DNA from 3 places in the Planococcus sp. SE5232 genome. Region 1 is predicted to be linked to each of the others. Evidence: riboswitches for the same ligand, from Rfam matches in the RefSeq annotation. Region 1 holds a riboswitch; each other region holds the start of a gene.
The links. A riboswitch is a leader RNA that binds a small molecule or an ion and turns the genes downstream of it on or off. The one in region 1 is predicted to bind S-adenosylmethionine.
Positions count from the first base shown of each region.

Region 2: it holds a riboswitch for S-adenosylmethionine, as region 1 does, so the genes downstream of both, ACRC6Q_RS16480 (methionine ABC transporter ATP-binding protein) here and ACRC6Q_RS03475 (O-acetylhomoserine aminocarboxypropyltransferase/cysteine synthase family protein) in region 1, are expected to answer to the same signal.
Region 3: it holds a riboswitch for S-adenosylmethionine, as region 1 does, so the genes downstream of both, ACRC6Q_RS05335 (methionine biosynthesis PLP-dependent protein) here and ACRC6Q_RS03475 (O-acetylhomoserine aminocarboxypropyltransferase/cysteine synthase family protein) in region 1, are expected to answer to the same signal.

Region 1 is NZ_JBOGCP010000001.1:720,747-727,295, forward strand. Features, by position in the region: gene ACRC6Q_RS03460 (methionine ABC transporter permease) at 1-509, opposite strand, end outside; gene ACRC6Q_RS03465 (methionine ABC transporter ATP-binding protein) at 499-1,530, opposite strand; SAM riboswitch class I at 1,669-1,784, opposite strand; gene ACRC6Q_RS03470 (glycerol-3-phosphate acyltransferase) at 1,906-2,550, opposite strand; SAM riboswitch class I at 2,683-2,799, shown strand; gene ACRC6Q_RS03475 (O-acetylhomoserine aminocarboxypropyltransferase/cysteine synthase family protein) at 2,899-4,191, shown strand; gene metX (homoserine O-acetyltransferase MetX) at 4,204-5,217, shown strand; gene ACRC6Q_RS03485 (helix-turn-helix domain-containing protein) at 5,275-5,505, opposite strand; gene ACRC6Q_RS03490 (DMT family transporter) at 5,615-6,502, shown strand.
Region 2 is NZ_JBOGCP010000005.1:140,422-146,970, reverse strand. Features, by position in the region: gene ACRC6Q_RS16495 (dicarboxylate/amino acid:cation symporter) at 1-1,110, opposite strand, end outside; gene ACRC6Q_RS16490 (MetQ/NlpA family ABC transporter substrate-binding protein) at 1,263-2,075, opposite strand; gene ACRC6Q_RS16485 (methionine ABC transporter permease) at 2,129-2,797, opposite strand; gene ACRC6Q_RS16480 (methionine ABC transporter ATP-binding protein) at 2,790-3,815, opposite strand; SAM riboswitch class I at 3,903-4,007, opposite strand; gene ACRC6Q_RS16475 (thioredoxin family protein) at 4,042-4,368, opposite strand; gene ACRC6Q_RS16470 (toprim domain-containing protein) at 4,374-4,712, opposite strand; gene gcvH (glycine cleavage system protein GcvH) at 4,931-5,311, opposite strand; gene ACRC6Q_RS16460 (arsenate reductase family protein) at 5,392-5,745, opposite strand; gene ACRC6Q_RS16455 (acyl-CoA dehydrogenase family protein) at 5,854-6,549, opposite strand, start outside.
Region 3 is NZ_JBOGCP010000001.1:1,153,866-1,160,414, forward strand. Features, by position in the region: gene ACRC6Q_RS05325 (5-methyltetrahydropteroyltriglutamate--homocysteine S-methyltransferase) at 1-63, opposite strand, end outside; gene metC (cystathionine beta-lyase) at 99-1,271, opposite strand; gene ACRC6Q_RS05335 (methionine biosynthesis PLP-dependent protein) at 1,264-2,388, opposite strand; SAM riboswitch class I at 2,464-2,567, opposite strand; gene ACRC6Q_RS05340 (antibiotic biosynthesis monooxygenase family protein) at 2,820-3,125, shown strand; gene ACRC6Q_RS05345 (hypothetical protein) at 3,122-3,475, shown strand; gene ACRC6Q_RS05350 (cobalamin B12-binding domain-containing protein) at 3,492-4,148, shown strand; gene ACRC6Q_RS05355 (STAS domain-containing protein) at 4,126-4,893, shown strand; gene ACRC6Q_RS05360 (LLM class flavin-dependent oxidoreductase) at 5,045-6,052, shown strand; gene ACRC6Q_RS05365 (hypothetical protein) at 6,133-6,303, opposite strand; gene ACRC6Q_RS05370 (hypothetical protein) at 6,541-6,549, opposite strand, start outside.

The DNA of each region.
Region 1 (6,549 bases):
CCACCGCCTCCGATGGCGCCTGCCATGGCGGATGCACCGATCAAGCCGACCACTGCTATCGTCAATGCGAGAACCAAAGAGCTTAAAGCCTCGGGAATCAGGAAGCGGAAAATGATCTGCATCGGCGTGGCGCCCATCGCCTGAGCCGCTTCGATAACGCCTTTATCAACTTCCAATAAGGAGTTTTCAATCAGCCGTGCAATGTAGGGCCCGGCGTAAAAGACCAGTGGAACGATGGCGGCTGCGGTTCCGATGGACGTACCGACAATCAGGCGGGTCAATGGAATGATGGCAACCATTAAAATGATGAACGGAACCGAGCGGAAAATATTGATGACGATATTCAACACTTTGGAGACCGGTTCATTTTCCAGCAAATGGCCTTTGCGGGTGACCACCAGCAGGATGCCGAGCGGAAAGCCGATCAAAAGGGAAAAGCCGAATGCTGCGCCGGTCATGTAAATGGTTTCCCATAGAGCTTCTATGATTTGTTCGTAGTTAACTGACATAATTATTGACCTCCTCTATGTGGATATCGCTTTCTCGGATGGAGGACAAAGCCAATTCGATTTCACTGGGCTCGCCGGAAAATTCCACGATCAGGTTGCCATACGGGACGCCCTGCAGCTCAGTGATATTGCCGAACAGCACATTCAAGTCAACTTTGAAATCGCGTGATACTCGGGACATGAACGGTTTGCCGACGGAAGTGCCGGTAAACTGGAGGCGGTAGATGGCATTATCGCTTTCGGCTGCCTGAATTTGTGCCAGCAGCGAATCAGGAAGTTCGTCGTTCATGACGGAGCGGACAAACCGTTTGGTGGTTGGTTGCTGCGGATTCGAGAAAATATCGAAGACGCTGCCTTGCTCGATCACTTTCCCTGCTTCAAGCACAGCCACCTTGTCGCAGATTTCCCGGATGACGCCCATTTCGTGAGTGATGAGCAGAATGGTGATGTTGTATTCTTTATTGATTTTGCGAAGCAAGTCCAAAATCGATTTAGTCGTTTGCGGATCAAGTGCCGAAGTCGCTTCGTCGCATAGCAGAACAGATGGGTTAGTAGCGAGCGCCCGGGCAATGCCGATCCGTTGTTTTTGTCCGCCTGACAGCTGATCGGGGTATTTCTGTGCCTGGTCTGCAAGGCCGACAAAGTCGAGCAGGTCGGTTACCTGTTTTTCAATATCTGCTTTTGGTGTCTTAGCAAGCAAGAGCGGCATAGCGACGTTATGGTAAACCGTTTTTGAATTCAGCAAGTTGAAATGCTGGAAAATCATGCCGATATCTTTTCGGGTGGTGCGGATCTCTTTGCTGGATAAAGTGGATATATCTTTTCCTTGAATCAATACGCGTCCTGCAGAAGGACGTTCGAGCAGATTCACGGTGCGGATCAAAGAACTTTTTCCGGCTCCGCTAAAGCCGATGACTCCAAAAATTTCGCCGGTTTCGACGGTCAGTTCAATGCCGTTCAAGGCATGGATTTCCTGTTTTCCTGATTGATAGGTCTTGGCGACGCCTTCGAATTGAATCATGGTGATTGAACCTCCTCATGCTGTAATGGGTCTTATCAAATCGATGGAGTCTCACATTCTCCTGAGATAATGGACAAAAAAGAGCCCCCTTTTTTCTTATCCATAAGAAAAAAGAAGGCTCCAGTTGAAACCATCTAATTCTCATCTTCCAAATGCGTTAACGGCATTTGCAGGAGTTGGCACAGTTTTTGCGGTTAAACAAATCTGCTGCCGAAACGTCTCAGGGCCTGTCCCTCGGTTTCTCTTGATAAGAAAGTGATGTATGCTATTCGATTCGTGATTCTTACTTTATGGTGAAATAACAAAAATGTCAAGAAGAATTATGATATTTATTTCACAATCTTTTACATGAAAGCAATAATTAGTTTAACTCCTTTACTTTACAGGGGTTGATGGCTTCTTCTTAAAGATGGAGGATACTTTGCTCTCGCTTCCATTCTTTATTCGAATAATGTTTTCGCTATGCTTCCATACCGCCATTGCGAATAAAGCCAAGGCTGTCAGCAATGGCCATGGTCCAACAGCAGGACCGAAAGCAATCATAAAATAAACCGCGTAAAGCACTAGTACGCCAATGACCAAATAATCGGTGGCGAGCGAAACGCCGATGAGCAAGAGCAGTCCGACCAGTCCAAGTTTCCAATCGAGGGCCAGCATGACGCCAATTACAGAAGCCGTGCCTTTGCCGCCATTGAAATTCATATAGAACGGAAAGTTATGGCCGAAAATTACGCCGGCACCTGCGATGAATAGCAAAGTCCAGATCATTTCAGAAGAAAGACTGCTGGAATCCAGCAAAAGGCGTAAGCCTGCAACAGCAGCAAAGCCTTTGGAAATATCGATGAAAGCGACAAGCAAACCATATTTCCATCCCAGTACGATGGCTGCATTGGAAGCCCCGGAATTTTTTACACCTTCTTTTTTGACGTTGACCCCTGATAGAGCCTGAGCTGCAAGAGATCCATGAAAACAGCCGATTACATAGCAAATAATAAATAATAGCAACATCCAGATAAACATGCCAATTCCTCCTCTACCTTAAAAGATAACGTTTGAAACAGAACGAGGTTTCAAAATTTTTTGACTAATGGACTTGACAAATCGCGCTGAAATTTTTATACTTCTCAACAAGATGAAAAACCAAATCAAATACTCTTATCAAGAGTGGCGGAGGGATAGGCCCTGCGATGCCCGGCAACCAACAGACGCACATGTCTGGAAAGGTGCTAATTCCTACAGGATCGAACGACTGATTCTGACAGATGAGAGGAGGAAACTCCGTAATTTACGGCCCTCTTCTTAGCGAAGGGGGCTTTTTGCTGCTTTCTTTGACCGTTATGGATCAATAAAAAACAGGGGGAATGGAAAATGACGAATATGAAACCAGAAACTTTATTATTGCACGGGGGACAACAGCCAGATCCGACAACCGGATCCAGAGGGGTACCGGTTTATAAAACAACTTCCTATGTCTTTAAAGATACACAACATGCGCAGGATCTGTTCGGCTTGAAGGATACCGGCAATATCTACTCGCGCATCATGAATCCCACAGTCGATGTATTTGAACAACGGGTGGCATTATTGGAAGGCGGCACTGCTGCGGTTGCACTATCCTCCGGAATGGCGGCTATTGCATTTTCTGTTTTGAATATTGCAGAAGCTGGAGACGAAATCGTAGCGGACAGCAATCTTTATGGCGGTACGTACAATTTATTTGCCAACACATTGCCGCGTTATGGCATCAAGACAATATTTGTCGATGCGACAAACCCTGAAAACTTTAAAGCAGCCATTACAGATAAAACCAAAGCGTTATTTGGCGAAATTATCGGCAATCCAAGCTTGAATGTCTTTGACGTTGAGAAGGTAGCGGAAATCGCCCATGCGAATGGATTGCCGTTATTGATCGACAATACATTCGCTTCTCCATACGGCAGCAATCCGATCGAATTCGGTGCAGATGTGGTCATCCATTCCGCTACGAAATGGATTGGGGGACACGGCACGACAATCGGTGGCATCGCAGTAGATGCCGGGAAATTCAATTGGGACAATCCGCGCTTCCCGAATTACACAGAGCCGGATGAATCGTATCATGGTTTGCGTTACGGCATTGATGTGCCGGATGCAGCATTTGCGACAAAGCTTCGTGTGCAGCTGCTGCGGGATTTTGGACCTTCACTGAGTCCGGATAGTGCGCATGCTTTACTGCAGGGTCTTGAGACTTTGCATCTTCGCATCCCTAAACACAGCACCAATGCTCAAATTATTGCGGATTACTTAAAACAGCATCCGCAAATCGAATGGGTCAATTTCCTGGGTTTTGAAGATCACCCATCGCATCAATTGGCGAAAAAATATTTGAAGAATGATGGCTATGGTTCGATTGTCAATTTTGGCATAAAAGGCGGACGGGAAGCAGGCCGTAAAGTGATCGACAGCGTCAATCTTTGGTCGCATGTCGCAAACGTAGGAGACGCTAAATCATTGATTATCCACCCGGCTTCCACCACGCATCAGCAATTGAACAATGAAGAGTTGAAAGCATCGGGAGTAACGGAAGAGTTGATCCGTTTATCTGTCGGGTTGGAGAACGCTGAAGATTTGATTGCTGATTTGGAGCAGGCGATAAAGGCGGCAGTATTGGAAAAGGCATAAGGAGGGATTTTCATGAAGACAGTATCCATTGGCTCGTTAACCCTGGATTCAACTAAGACTATAGACAATGTAGAACTTGCATACGAACGTCATGGGGATGAAAAAGCTCCTGCTGTCCTGGTATGCCATGCATTGACAGGCGATCAATATGCAGTTGGCACAGACGGAGATCCAGGTTGGTGGGCAGGATTAATCGGACCAGGCAAGTCGGTGGATACAAATGTTTTTCAAGTGATCATCTTCAATGTACTAGGAGGGTGCCATGGATCCACAGGCCCATTATCGATAAATCCGGCAACTGGAGCTCCTTATCGTGCGGATTTCCCAACCTTGACGATACGTGATATGGTGCGGGCGGAGTATCATGCCTTAAAGAAACTGGGCATCAACCATCTCGTTGGAGTGGTAGGGGGTTCACTGGGAGGAATGAAAACTCTGGAATGGGGTAAATTGTATCCGGACTTTGTCGATGCAGTTTTTCCGTTGGCCGTGACTCAGTATTACAGTGATTATGGCGTAGCTTTTAACCACATCGGTATTTTGGCAATAGAGAATGATAAAGAATTCGACAGCGGTAATTATGAAGATTCGTCTCTGCTGAAAGGGTTCGAAGTAGCCAGAATGGCAGGGATGGTCACTTACCGCAGCGGCAATATGTTTAACCAGCGTTTTGGACGCATCAATGATGGCGATGAATTCAACGTACAGTCCTATTTGAATTACCAAGGGAAAAAACTGGCAGACCGTTTTGATGCCAACAGCTATGTGCTGTTGCTGAAAGCAATGAATACACATGATATTCAGGAGGCTATCCTGGAAGTTCCCGTCTATTCCTTATCATTTACGCATGATCTGCTTTACCCAAGTGAACTGATGGTTCCGTGGCTTGAAAAGCAGAAGGATGCGACCTGGGAAATCATCGAAACGGATTTTGGCCATGACGGTTTTCTGGTGGAGTTTGAAAAATGGGGCGGTTTTATCGAAGAAAAACTGAAACGTCTTTTGGTGCCTGAGCTCACACGTTAAAAGTTCGATTTAAAAAGCATCTGAGCGGGACTGCAGTCCCCGCTCAGATGCTTTTTTTCAGTCTTCGTCTTTAATATCCACATCGTCTGGTATAGGAATGGCGCGCCATTCCTCCAGCGCTTGCTTAGCCTGCTCCAATTGTTGGAAATGCGTTCCGAATTGAGAGGTGTTGATCATGTATTGCTCCCCATCATGGACTGCGCGGATACGGCCTTCCAATACATAACGATTGATTTGTTCTTCAGGCATCGATAAGAATGCGGCAGTTTCCTGGACTGTCATATACATAGGATCTCCTCCTCCATTCTTTTCTTTTATTATAATGGAAGAAGACAGCTATCTCAAACCATTCGCGTCATGGTATGTTAAGGGGAAAAGTCCGGAAATAGGAGTGTTGATGTTGAATTATATGGCGTATCTATTAGTTTTGCTGGCTGCTATTTTATGGGGGACGACTGGGACCGCTCAATCTTTTTTTGATGGCCCTGCACATCCACTGTCAATTGGCGCATTCCGCTTAGCGATAGGCGGTTTTTCATTGTTGGTTTTTGTTCTTGCTACAAAAAAGTTATCGGTCCAGACGATTCCCTGGCCGGCTGCACTCCTTTCAGCCCTGAGTATGGCGCTGTTTCAGCCCTTGTTCTTTTCATCTGTCCAATTGACCGGGATTGCAATTGGAACTGTTGTAGCCATCGGCAGTGCTCCTGTGTTGACGGGAATGATTGAATGGGTGGCTTTGAAAAAAAAGCCCGATAGAGTTTGGGTGATTGCCACCGTGCTGGCTTTAATCGGATGTGTCCTGTTATTTGCCAATAGAGGCCAACAACTGGTGGATCCAGTAGGTATTGCCATGGCATTAGGGGCTGGTTTTTCTTTTGCTGTTTATGCCCTTGTCAGCAAAAATGTACTCCAGCGTATGGAAACCGTCTCCGCTGTAGCGGTGATTTTTTCACTGAGTGCCTGTTGTCTGCTGCCTTTTCTGCTGTTATTTGACCTTTCCTACGTAACCGCACCCGGAAACTTATCGCTCCTACTCTATTTGGGGATTGGAGCGACAAGCTTATCGTATATCCTTTTTTCTTTTGGATTAAAACAGATTCCATCTTCTTCTGCTGTGACCTTGTCGTTAGCGGAACCGCTGACCGCAGCTATTTTGGGTGTTCTGGTAGTTGGAGAAGTGCTGAGTGGCCTTTCCTGGAGCGGAGTAGGGCTTCTCCTCGGCGGCATATTGGTATTGACCATCGGCAAGAGACAGCGGCTAACTGCTCCGCAAGGGCTTAAATGATCTTCGGATTCATGTATTGTCTTTTTGGAGTTTAACTGAGCCAAGGG
Region 2 (6,549 bases), on a different contig from region 1:
GGTTACATTAGCAGCCGTACCGAAACTGTCCTGAGCCATGTAAAGCGCGATCATAAGAGCGACCATTGTCGGATCGAAACCGAGCATAATTTCAAGCAGGCCAATTGCCGCCATGACAGCGCCACCCGGAACTCCCGGAGCTGCAACCATGGTGACACCCAACATTAAGATGAACGGGAAGAAACTTGCGAAAGTGGGCACTCCGCCTGTCAGCAATACTACACCGATCGCACAGGAAACCAGCGTAATCGTACTGCCTGACAAATGAATCGTCGCAAATAACGGAACCGTAAAGTCTGCGACGCGCTCATTAGCACCGGATTTGCGTGCCTGCCGCAACGTGACAGGAATTGTCGCCGCAGAAGACTGAGTTCCCAAGGCTGTAAAATAAGCCGGCATCATTGTTTTCAGGATCACCAATGGGTTTTTCCCTTTTAAAGCTCCTGCCGCTGAATATTGAAGCAGCAGCATAGCCCAATGAAGGATGATGATCATCACAAAAACGATGCCGAACAGCGATAGGATTTCAAATACTGCACCACCATATGCCATATTGGCAAAAATACCGAAGATATGAAACGGCAATAAAGGAATAATGATGTAAGAAATTGTCTTCTCAATAATCGCTTGGAACTCATCGAAAAACGACAACATGGTCTTGCTTCCTGTAGAGGCCATGCCGATCCCCAGAAGAAAAGCCAAAATCAGTGCAGACATGACGCCAAAAACAGGTGGCATATCAAGGGCAATAAACGTTGTTGCCAAAGCGTGTTCCGGGTCTTCCAAACTGCTCAAAGATCCAGATTGCATAAAATTGGGCAATACGGTTGTTGCTACGAAAAACGCGAAAACCCCAGCCGTAACCGTGGAAGCATAGGCAACACCTGTAGCCATACCCAGCAGTTTGCCCGAGCCTTTTCCTAATTTTGCAATCCCCGGCGCAATGAATCCCAGAATAATCAACGGCACAACAAAGTTCAAGAAGTTACCGAAAATCGTCGTAAATGTTGCAAATACACGCACCAAAGCTTCTGGTGCCACCAAGCCAATAAGCACCCCCAAAACAATCGCTACCACAATGCGCGGCAATAAACCAAAATTGAACTTCATCAATATGTCCTCCTCATGTGAACAAATGCTTCTTTTTATTATTCAAAAGTAGCACAGACCTTCTCTGAATGTAAGGTGTTCACGAAAACGCGAAATATTTCTATTATTTAGACAAAAAAATAAAAAAGCATCCAAAAGGATGCTTTTTCTACTCAGTCTACGGGTACTACTGAACCGCCCCACTCTTCCAGGATGAAATCCTGGATTTCCTGAGATTTCAATACTTCCACCAACGCAGTAATGTTTTCGTTTTCTTCGTCACCCGCGCGTACGGCAATAATGTTTACATACGGCGACTCTGATGATTCAAGTGCAATTGAATCTTCCAACGGGCTGATGCCTGCATCAATTGCGTAGTTCGAGTTGATCAATACTGCATCGCCTTCTCCAGCTTCATACATCTGAACCAGCAAAGCTGCTTCGTAATCAGCATCAAATTGAAGATTTTTCGGGTTTTCAACAACATCACTCACTTCAGCAGCCGTCTTATCGACGCCTTCTGCCAATGTGATCAGGCCTTCAGCTTCAAGCAAAGAAAGAATGCGGCCATGGTCTGCTACCGAGTTGCTCATCAGGATGGTTCCGCCTTCTGGAAGTTCATCAAGAGAAGCATAATCCTGCGAATAGACACCGATTGGTTCGATGTGGATACCGCCAGCGTTTTCAAACTCATAGCCATGATCCGCAACTTGTGATGCAAGATATGGAACGTGTTGGAAGTAGTTGGCATCAATTTCGCCAGATTCCAAATCTTCATTCGGCAGGATATAATCCTGGTAGGTTTCAATTTCCAGTTCAATTCCCTGTTCTTCAAGAATCGGTTGAGCCTGTTCTAAAATTTCAGCGTGCGGCACGTTGGAAGCCCCTACGCGCAATGTTTGGGATTCTTCTTCACTTGCTCCGCCATTGCCGCATCCTGCAAGTACCAAAGCCGTCAATGCTGTTCCTACTACAAATTTCTTCATGTTCAATCTCTCCCTTATAATGTGTTTTATTTATAGGACGGAAAAATCCGCTGTTACCGTTTGTCTGCTTTTGTAGTGGCGAGATCGCCGATATATTGGATTACGAAGACGATGATCAGGATTAAGATCGTCGCCATCAACGTAACGTCTTCACGGCTGCGCTGGAAGCCATCCAGGAAAGCTAATGTCCCAAGACCGCCAGCGCCAATAATGCCCGCCATAGCCGTATAGCCGACGAGTGCAATGGCTGTTACCGTAATACCCGAAATCAAGGCCGGCTTCGATTCCGGCAACAGGACTTTCCAGATGATGGTGCCCGTCGTCGCACCCATAGAACGGGCCGCTTCGATGACCCCTTTGTCAATTTCCTTCAATGCAATAAGTACCATACGAGCGTAAAACGGAGCCGAGCCGATAATCAATGCGGGCAAAGCCGCATTCGGTCCCCGAATCGAGCCCATTAGGAATAAAGTGAAAGGAATTAACAGGATGATTAGGATGATAAAAGGAATCGAACGGAATATATTGACGAACGCTCCTGTTAGCCAATTGACCACTTTGTTGGCCCATAACTGTTTCGGCGCCGTTAAAAACAAGATAATTCCCAGAGCTAAACCGATTACAAACGTAAACACAGTCGATAATGCTGTCATATAGAGCGTTTCAAGTGTTGCTTCCCACATGCTGTCCCAATCTACATTCGGAAATAAAGAATCAATCATTGTGCATCACCTCCGCCTGAACATCTTCCGTGCGAAGAAATGCCAGTGCTTCTTCAATTTCTGCTTTAGAACCTTTCAACTGCAAAATCAATGTTCCATATGCTCCGCGCTGGGTATGCGAGATATTGCCCTGGACAATATTGACTTCCACTGCATGGCTGCGGATCAGTTTCGTCAGAATCGGTTGTTCAGTCTGCTCACCGACAAAAACCAATTTCACCAGTTCACCTGTAGGATATAGCTCCCGCAGATTTTTGATGGTTTCCTCAGAATCTCCGGAATCGGTCACCTGTGCAACAAAACGCTTCGTAATTTCCTCTTTTGGTGATTGGAAGACATTGAGGACATCGCCAAGTTCAACAACCCGACCGCCTTCCATGACCGCCACACGATGGCAAATCTTACGGATGACATGCATTTCGTGCGTAATTAGAACAATCGTCAATCCCAATCGTTTATTGATGTCCACCAGCAAATCCAGGATGGCATCTGTTGTTTCCGGATCAAGTGCTGACGTCGCTTCATCACATAATAGGACCTCTGGATCGTTTGCCAGCGCACGGGCAATGCCGACACGCTGTTTCTGGCCACCTGAAAGTTCGGATGGATAGGCATGTTCACGCCCGGCCAAGCCGACTAGCTCAATCAGTTCCTGAACCCGCTTTCCGCGCTGTTGTTTCGACACTCCAGCAATTTCAAGCGGAAATTCAATATTTTCTTTCACGGTCCGGGACCACAGCAGATTAAAATGCTGGAAAATCATGCTGACTTTTTGTCGGGCCTTCCGCAATTCCCCGCCTTTGATGGAGGTAATCACCTTGCCATTGATTTCCACCGTACCTGATGTCGGTTTTTCCAAGCCATTCAACAAACGAATCAATGTACTTTTACCGGCGCCACTGTATCCGATGATGCCGAATATTTCTCCATCAGCAATAGATAAATCGACTTGGTCCACAGCCGTAAGGACCGCTTTTCCTGTGTCGAACTTTTTTGTCACTTTTGTTAACTCAATCATTCGTTGTACACCCCTGAATCCTAAAAATAAAAGCCCTTCCGCGCATAACTGAGCAGAAGGGCAAACGTATATTACACGAAAACCAATCTCTCATCTTCCAAAGCTTTCGCTTCGTGTGATTTGGCACCATTTCATTTTCATGACGGTTGCCGGGCTTCATAGGGCACTTCCCTCCACCACTCTTAATAAGAGTTTCGATATGAAATTATTTGATCAGAAATCCAATTTACCACGACCGGCTATATTCGTCAACAGATTTTAACTTGTCATATAAATAAGGAACTGATTGGAAAGCATATATTTTTTCTTTCAATTGGCCATCTTCTGTAATCAGCAGGCATGGCACGCTTTCCACTTCATATAAACCCGCAATTTCCTGAACGTAATTCAAGTTCGCTTTGCCTAACTGCAGATCCGGCAACAGCTCTGTGACGACAGACAGCATTTTAGATGCCACTTGGCAGGTTCCGCACATCGGCGTGTATAAATAAAATGCAGTGATCCGTTTTGTATTCTTTTCTTTGATCCATTCTTTATGAGTCCATTCCTTCATCTTCTTCATCCCTCTATCAATAGCTTATTGACCTGGACATTCGCTGAAATGAGCACATCCTTCAGGATGCGAAGCGGGGTTTTCGCGACTTCCTTGTAGCTCCTGTTGACATAGAAATGCCGGGCTTCGGGAAACTCGCGTTTGACCAGCTTCCGCAATTTTTCTCCTGAAGAGTCTGCATCCACTAATATGATGATGTCCTGACCTTCGTATGGCAGCAATAATTCTTCAAGTCTCGATACACTAACTGTACCATTTGTGCAAAGAATCGTCACGGGTTCTGCAATGAGCGGTGCAATCCTCGATTTATCGCTGATCCCTTCCACCACGATCACCTTTCCCATATACACTCACCCCATCGAGTTTAGAATCCTAAAAGACAAGAGGCTATCTATTGTACATAAGATACCTTTATAATTTGGTATTCCACAAAAAGGCTGCCTAAAAACCCTTGGTTTCATTTATACATCGACAGACCTTCTGATTTGGATCCATTAAGGGTTAAGCATTTTTGAATTGCTGCCCATAAAAAAAAGCGCCAAAATACAGGCGCTTTCCAGGATTACTCGTTGATCATTTCTTTGTATTGGTCTGCTGTCATCAATGCGCTGACTTCATCTTCTGAAGGAGCTTCGATAACCACCATCCAAGCCTGCTCGTAAGGTGACTCGTTGACGAATTCCGGGCTGTCTTCAAGCTCAGAGTTAACTTCGACAACTTTCCCGCTGATTGGTGCATACAATTCCGAAACCGTCTTAACGGATTCCACGCTGCCGAAAGGCTGATCTTTTTTCAGTTCATCCCCGACTTGTGGAAGTTCAACGAAAACGATATCCCCCAATTCAGCCTGTGCGAAATGAGTAATTCCGATACGCGCATTGCCATCTTCGATTTTGACCCATTCATGTTCTTTTGAATAACGAAGTTCTTCTGGTGTGCTCATCTTGACCCCTCCAAATTATGTAGTTCATTCAAATTCAGTTTGACATAAACGGCTGTGAAATACAAGATGACACAAATCTACTACAGCCAGCTATTTTGGTAATCTGCTTCCTTAAACCCAAGTGTCACAGTTTTCCCGTCCCACGCCAACGGCCGTTTGATCAGCATGCCATCTGAAGCCAGAAGCTCCAATTGCTGTTCTTCGGACATGTCCGACAGCTTTTCTTTAAGTCCAAGCGAACGGTAAACCAAGCCGCTCGTATTGAAGAACTTCTTCAATTCCAAATCGCTTGCCTCATAAATCTCCGTCAACTGTTCTTTTGTCGGCGGGTTTTCTGCAATATGTATTTCGTTGTATTCCACACCATTTTGGTTCAGCCAACTTTTTGCTTTCCGGCAAGTTGTGCATTTCGGGTATGCATAATAAGTAATCACGTTAGTACCTCCCTTTTTTCTAAGCTTACCAAAAAGAAAGCTTTCGGTCGACGACTAAAAAAACAGGCAAACCCGATACAGCTGGGGATGCCTGTTTTCCACTACTCATTAAACGATGTATTTTTCGACATCGATCAGCTTGACAGCCGCTTCGCGTTTTTTCGCAATCACGTTGTAAGGCGTTGAACGAGTCAGTTTGCGCAACGCAGAAAGCATCATTCGCTGGTTGTCGCCTTCGATGGCAGCAATCAATGTTTCTTTCGCATCTTTTTCGATTTGATCGAATGCTTCCTGGCAGTAGATTTGCGTATATAGCAGTTTTTGCTTGGCTTTTTCCTCGCCTGATGCAGCAATCGCCTTTTCTGTACGCAAGACTACTGATTCCATTGCAAAGACGTTGCTGACAATGTCTGCGATGTTAACAAGCACTTCCTGCTCGGCTTCCAGTTTCGTGCCGTAAGTCTGAGCGGCAAGCCCAGCTGCCAGCAATGCGATTTTCTTCGCATTTTTCACCAGGTATTTCTCTTGAGCCAACGCTTCGGTGCCGACTTCTTCCGGCATCATCATCAATAGCTCTTCCTGAAGCTGCTGTGCATGCTGCAATAATGGCAATTCGCCTTTCATCGCTTTACGCAAAAGCGTTCCTGGAACAAGCAAGCGGTTGATTTCGTTGGTTCCTTCAAAAATACGGTTGATGCGTGAATCGCGGTAGATGCGCTCGATTTCGTATTCCTGCATAAAGCCGTAGCCGCCATGCAATTGTACGCCTTCATCCACAATATAATCCAATGTTTCCGTACCGAA
Region 3 (6,549 bases), 430 kb from region 1:
CCGAAGCAGGCTTCCGACGTGATCTGCCTTGAATGGTGCTGTGACCGTTTGAGTCGTTGTCATATGATTTTTCCTTCTTTCTCTCTAAGGATTTTTATCTAGTTAGCGATGCTCAAGCCGTTGCGGCGGGCTACTTGAGCCAGTGCCTGTGTAAGATCCTGCACGAGATCATCGGGATGTTCAAGGCCGACCGAATAACGGAGCAAGCCATCCGTGATGCCGCGTTTCTCACGTTCTTCAACAGGCATAGAGCCATGGGACATGGTTGCCGGATACGACAAGATCGACTCGACAGCGCCCAGGCTGACTGCAAATACCGGAATCCGCAGGTGTTCCACAAAGACGCGGGCTGATTTTTTATCTTTTAGACGGAAAGACAGGACAGCACCTGCACTTTTTGCCTGGCGTTCGTGGATCGGGTTGCCGGGATGGAATGAAAATCCTGGGTAATAGACTTCTTCGATCAATGGGTGGTTGTGCAAGTACTCAGCAATGGTACGAGCCGACTCGGATGACTGGCCAAGGCGGGCACCTAGAGTTTTGATGCCCTGGATCAGCAGGTAGGAATCCTGTGCCCCTAACACCGAACCAAACGTGTTTTGAATAAAGCCGAGGCGGTTTCCGAGCTCTTCATCTTTTGTGACGGCAAGCCCCGCGACGACATCGCTATGTCCTGACAGGAATTTCGTCGCGCTATGAAGAACGATATCTGCGCCAAGAGCCAATGGGTTCTGATAAAGCGGCGTCATGAATGTATTATCGACGAAAGTTAGGCAACCATTGGCTTTTGCCAGTTTTGCTGCAATCTCGATATCTGTGATGTTCATTGTCGGATTCGAAGGTGTTTCCAAGTAGACCACTTTGGTGTTCGGCTGGATCGCATTGGCCATTTCATTCAGGTCAGTCATGTTGACGAACGTATACTCGATATTGAATTTATCCAAAACCTCCGTGATGAAACGGTACGTACCTCCGTAGACATCTTCTGACACCAGGACATGATCGCCTGAAGACAGGAGCATGAAAGCGGAAGAGATGGCGGCCATTCCTGAAGAAAAAGCGAAGCCGCGCTTGCCGCCTTCAAGATTTGCGATGGTTTCTTCCAATGCCAGACGCGTCGGATTTCCGGAACGGCTGTAATCGAAGGGACCGAATGAATCTAAACTTTTCTGGTGGAATGTTGAGGACAAATAAATCGGTACATTTACAGCACCCGTCAATGGATCAACTCCGGTAGAGTGAATAAACTTGGTTTCTATGCGATCAGTCATATTCAACAACCTCCTTCTTCAATTTCGAAAATGCCTGTGTCAGATCAGCGATTAAATCTTCAGCGAGTTCAACGCCGACCGAAAATCGTAATAGCCGGTTGCAAACGCCGCGTTTAGTGCGTTCTTCAAAAGGAATATCTGCATGGGTCTGGGTGGCGGGATAGGTGATGAAGCTTTCAACTCCACCTAAACTCTCAGCAAAGGTGATGAGTTTGATATTTTCCAGGAAAGGCCCGACCCATTCCTCTTCCTGTAGACGGAACGACAACATGCCGCCTTTTCCGGGATACAGCACATCTGAAATCTCTGCTTGCTGCGACAGGAATTCCGCGATGGCTTTTGCATTTGCTTCATGCTGTCTCATGCGCAACGGCAAGGTTTTTAATCCGCGTACCAACAGCCAGGAGTCGAAGGGGGACAACACTGCCCCCACTGAGTTGTGGAAGAATGACAGCCGCTCGCAGATGCTTTCACCTTTTGCGGCAACCAATCCGGCAAGCACATCATTATGGCCGCCGATATACTTAGTGGCGCTATGGATGACAATATCCGCTCCCAGCTCGATTGGCTGCTGGAAGAAGGGTGTCAGAAATGTATTGTCGACAATCAATAGAAGATTATGCTTTTTCGCTAACGCTGCATAGGCGATCAGATCAATTTCCTGCATAAGCGGATTAGTCGGCGTTTCAATGAAGAGCGCCCGTGTATTCAACGTTATTTTTTCTTCTGTATCCTGTACATCTTTAAATTCAGCATATTTTGGATGAATATTATAGGCGGAGGCGAAATGGTCCAGCAGGCGATAAGTTCCGCCATAAATGTCTTCCGGCACCAATATCTCATCTCCCGGACGGAACAGCGACAAAATCAGTTGGATGGCAGCCATTCCAGAGCTACAGGCAAATGCGGCATCTGCGCCTTCCAGTTCAGCAAAACCTTCTTCAAGAACAGAGCGTGTCGGGTTTTTTGTTCGGGTGTAATCGTAGCCGGTCGATTGTCCAAGTCCCTGATGCTCATAAGCCGTTGATAAGTAGATGGGCGGATTTACCGCTCCTGTAGCAGCGTCGCTGCGATTGCCTATTTGAACCAATAAAGTTTCCAAGCTGTGTTTTGTCATTCCACTCATCCTCTCAACAATAAAACAGGGGCTTTTCTTCAAAAAAGAAGAAAGCCCCTGACTGGAAATGCATTCTTCTCATCTGTTAGGCGTAGCCTATTGGAATTAGCACCGTGTCTTCATCAGACTGGTTGCTGAGACTTCACAGGGCCAAATCCCTCCGTCTCTCTAGATAAGAAATATCTTATGAAGTTTATGTTGTTTCTGGTTCGATGTTTCTAATCATAAATCATTAAGCAATAGAAAGCAAGGATGAAATTTTAAATAGTTGAAATAAAAAGATAATAGATGGGAGACGCAGTACTGATGGTTGCTGAGATGACTTCGCTGAACCCTTCGGCTGTAGCTGTAAAGAACCGCGCTATTCTTTTAATTCGCTTTCCGAAGTGATATACTGATTGAATGAAATTTGTATGCAAAGGGGAAAGCGAATGTATATTGTCACCTCAACAGTGGTTGTTCCACCTGAAAAAACGCAGGAAGTCATTGGGATATACCAAAAGCGTTCACGCCGTGTGGATTTGGCGGAGGGCTTTCATTTATTCAGACTCATCCAAAACACCAAGAAGAAAAACGAATTGACCGTCCATATGGAGTGGCACACGAAAGCTGCCTACATGGCATGGGTGAAGAGCCAGGAATTCAAGGAAATCCATGATTTGGAAAAGAACTACCCAGATCAGGAACTGGCGAAAATCATTCCCACCGTACGGCAGTACGAAGTGGTAGCCGAATGAATAAAGACATCAAAAATAAAATTGCTTCCGAGACAGCTGAAAGTATATATAAAGCATATCCCACGCTGTGGGACCGTTTTGGCGATCGGGGCTTTGAACATACGGAAAAAGATAATCACCACCACCTGGATCACCTAGAGACAGCTTTCTCCTTGAACGATGAAAAGGTCTTCATCGATTACACAATCTGGCTGGAAACGGTCCTGACAAGCAGAAATGTAGAAACCGCATTAATTATCGATAATTTTGAGCGCTTACTGGAGATTCTTCCGGGGAATATAGATAAGAATGAAGAGATCTTTATGACGGGATGTTTAACGAATGCCATTGCGGTGTTGAGGCCTTCATAAAGTTAAGGAGGGTGACATGAACAGTAAATCAAAAGAACTGGCCGATCTATTCCTGGCTGGCGATGAAAAGCAGGCCGTGCAATTAGTCCAAACATATTTGGAGAACCATACTAAAGATGAGCTTTACCAATTGGTTCTGACGCCTGCCATGTATTGGATCGGAGAACTATGGGAAAAAAATATCATTACTGTGGCGGACGAACATTTAGCAACTGCCATCTGCGATTTTGTTGTGTCGGTAACGGAAGTTCGTCGGCCAGCTTTAAATTCGCATAAAAAGAAAGTGATGGTTCTGGGGCCGGAAGGCGAAGACCATTATATCGGGTTGAAGATGGTGTCTTCCTTATTTAAGGAAAACGGGTGGGAGGTCCAATACTTGGGACCGAATTTACCGCTCGATGCCGCAATCGACTCTGCAAACCGCTGGCAACCTGAAGTTATCGCATTATCAGCAGCACTCGCGTATCGACTGCCTATTTTAAAGGAATATGCTGTAGCTTTCAGAGCTCTTGATTTTAAGCCGACTATCATCTTAGGAGGACGGGCTGTTTCACTGGCAAATTGGCCAGCTTCCGAACCTGAAGGGACAATCATCGTAAAAGAATTGGATCAATTGAAAAAATGGATCCAGACTGGAAAGGAACCTGACAATGACTTCAGTATCTCGATTTGATGAATGGCCGCTGCCCGCTTTTAAATTGAACAGCAAACTGTCAATTGTGGAATGTTCTGAAGAAGCCAGGAAGTTATTTGGCGACTGTTCCGCGTTCCTCGATTTGCTTGATGAGGGCAGCAAGGATAAGGCACGCAACTTCCTTTCCAGCAATCAGTCTGCTGAACCGCTTGAATTGAATTTTGTTTCTGCGGACAAGAAATTATTTCTGGGGGATGTCTACAGCAAATGGGCCAGCGATTTCTGCTTGAACCTTGTGCTGGTGCCGAAGGACAATCGGCTCCTTGAAATAGCCGGCCAGTTGCTGAGTCTTCGTACACGGCTGCAGGAAACTAATTATGATCTGCTTCTTGAAAAGGAGCGGACCGAAGAACTGCTGCTGCAGGTACGGCAGCTATCCGCTCCTTGCATCAACCTTGGAAAGAAGCATGTGCTGATTCCGCTGTTCGGTGATCTGGACCCCCGCAAAATTGAAGTGATCCGTTTCCATATATTGAACCAGATTTATGAAACAGATGCTGAAACAGTCATCATGGATTTCACTGCCATGGACAAGCTTGAGCAGGAGGGCGTCGATTATTTGAAATCTCTGATGCAGACTTTCCAGATCATGGGTATCCATGGGATCGTAACAGGAATAAAACCACAGCACGCCCAACAGCTTCACCATTTGAAGACAGGACTCGACCTGCATTTTGTCTCTTCTCTGCAGACGGTTTTGGCTTCACGGAAGCTTCTTCAATAGAACGAGTTAGAAGCCGAAGCGGATTGCTTCGGCTTTTTTTGTGGCTAGGTTAGCATCTGCTAGTGGCGCTTGCGCTTTTCGTTGATGAGCAGAAAAAAGGACGGTTCAGTTAAATATCGATACAATGGAAAGGATAGGAGTGGAAGTAAACATGGCAATTAAGAAATTTGAAAATATACCATTGGCTGTGCTGGATTTGGCACCGATCAATGAAGGTTCAGAAACAGCGCAGGCGTTTAAAAACAGTGTGGAATTGGCTCAGCACGTTGAAAAATTAGGGTTCAACCGTTACTGGTTGGCTGAACACCACAATATGCCGGGCATCGGCAGTTCAGCAACATCGGTCCTTATCGGACATATTGCTGGGGCAACGGAATCGATCCGTGTGGGTTCCGGCGGCATCATGCTGCCGAATCATGCCCCACTTGTCATTGCGGAGCAATTTGGGACGCTTGAAACCATCTATCCGGGACGCATCGATTTAGGATTAGGCCGTGCGCCAGGCAGTGATCAGGCGACCGCCTATGCACTCCGCCGTAACTTGCAGAGCAGTGGAGATGATTTCCCTCAGCAGGTGGCCGAGCTGGAAAACTACTTCTCAGAAAATCCGGTAGGGCGTGTCCGGGCTTATCCCGGAACCAACTTGAAGATTCCACTTTGGCTGCTGGGATCAAGTGGGTTCAGTGCACAGCTTGCGGCACTCAAAGGTCTGCCGTTTTCATTCGCCAGCCATTTTGCGCCGGATTATATGATGCAGGCGCTTCAGCTGTATCATCAGAACTTTAAACCATCTCCGGCTTTGGCGGCGCCTTACGCGATGCTGGGCGTCAATATCATTGTGTCAGAAACACAGGAGCGGGCTGAATGGCTTGCGACTTCTTCTCAGCAGCAGATGTTTTCGTTGATGAGAGGGGAGCCGACGACATTCCAGGCACCGATCGATAACCTGGAAGAAGTTTGGACGGATCGTGAAATTGCGATTTTCCGTGACAAATTGGATTCTGAATCTATGATTGTCGGAACACCGGATGTCGTTAAACAAAAACTGAAAAACTTTATCCAAAAAACAAGGGCCAACGAAGTCATCGTCAACTCGCCGATTTTCCATCAGGAAGATCGCCTGCGGTCGTACGATTACGTGGCTGAAATGATGGACTAAAGAAAACCCCCGTTCTCAGAGCGGGGGTTTTCTTGCATAAAAAAATCACCTCTCCCATGAGGAGCGGTGATCATCCGGCATCAATGAAGATCTTTCGCCTTGTCTTCTTCACGCTGCCGTTCTTTTGGAACCTCGTCTTCTTCATAGGCTGCATAATCAGGTGCACCTTCGCCAATCATATTCAGAACCGCATTGAAATCGTCGTCTAAACGAAGTTCAGCTTCTCGTGGATCGAGTACTTTGCGTTCCATTATGACCAACCTCCTTCTATTTATACTAAGCAGCCATATGGCAATAAAGACGGAATCTTTCTTACTTACAGTATACAGATTATTCTGTTAAAAGAAAAGGGAAGGTGCTCGGAATTCTGATGGCCATTTGCATGAATCATGCCCTTAGCTTAAAGTGTTCGGTTGGAGTGAAATGTCCATTCTTTTGCCTGCATGCAAAAACCGTTGGTGCTGGTGCTCCAACGGTTTTTTTCAGTCTCATTGCTG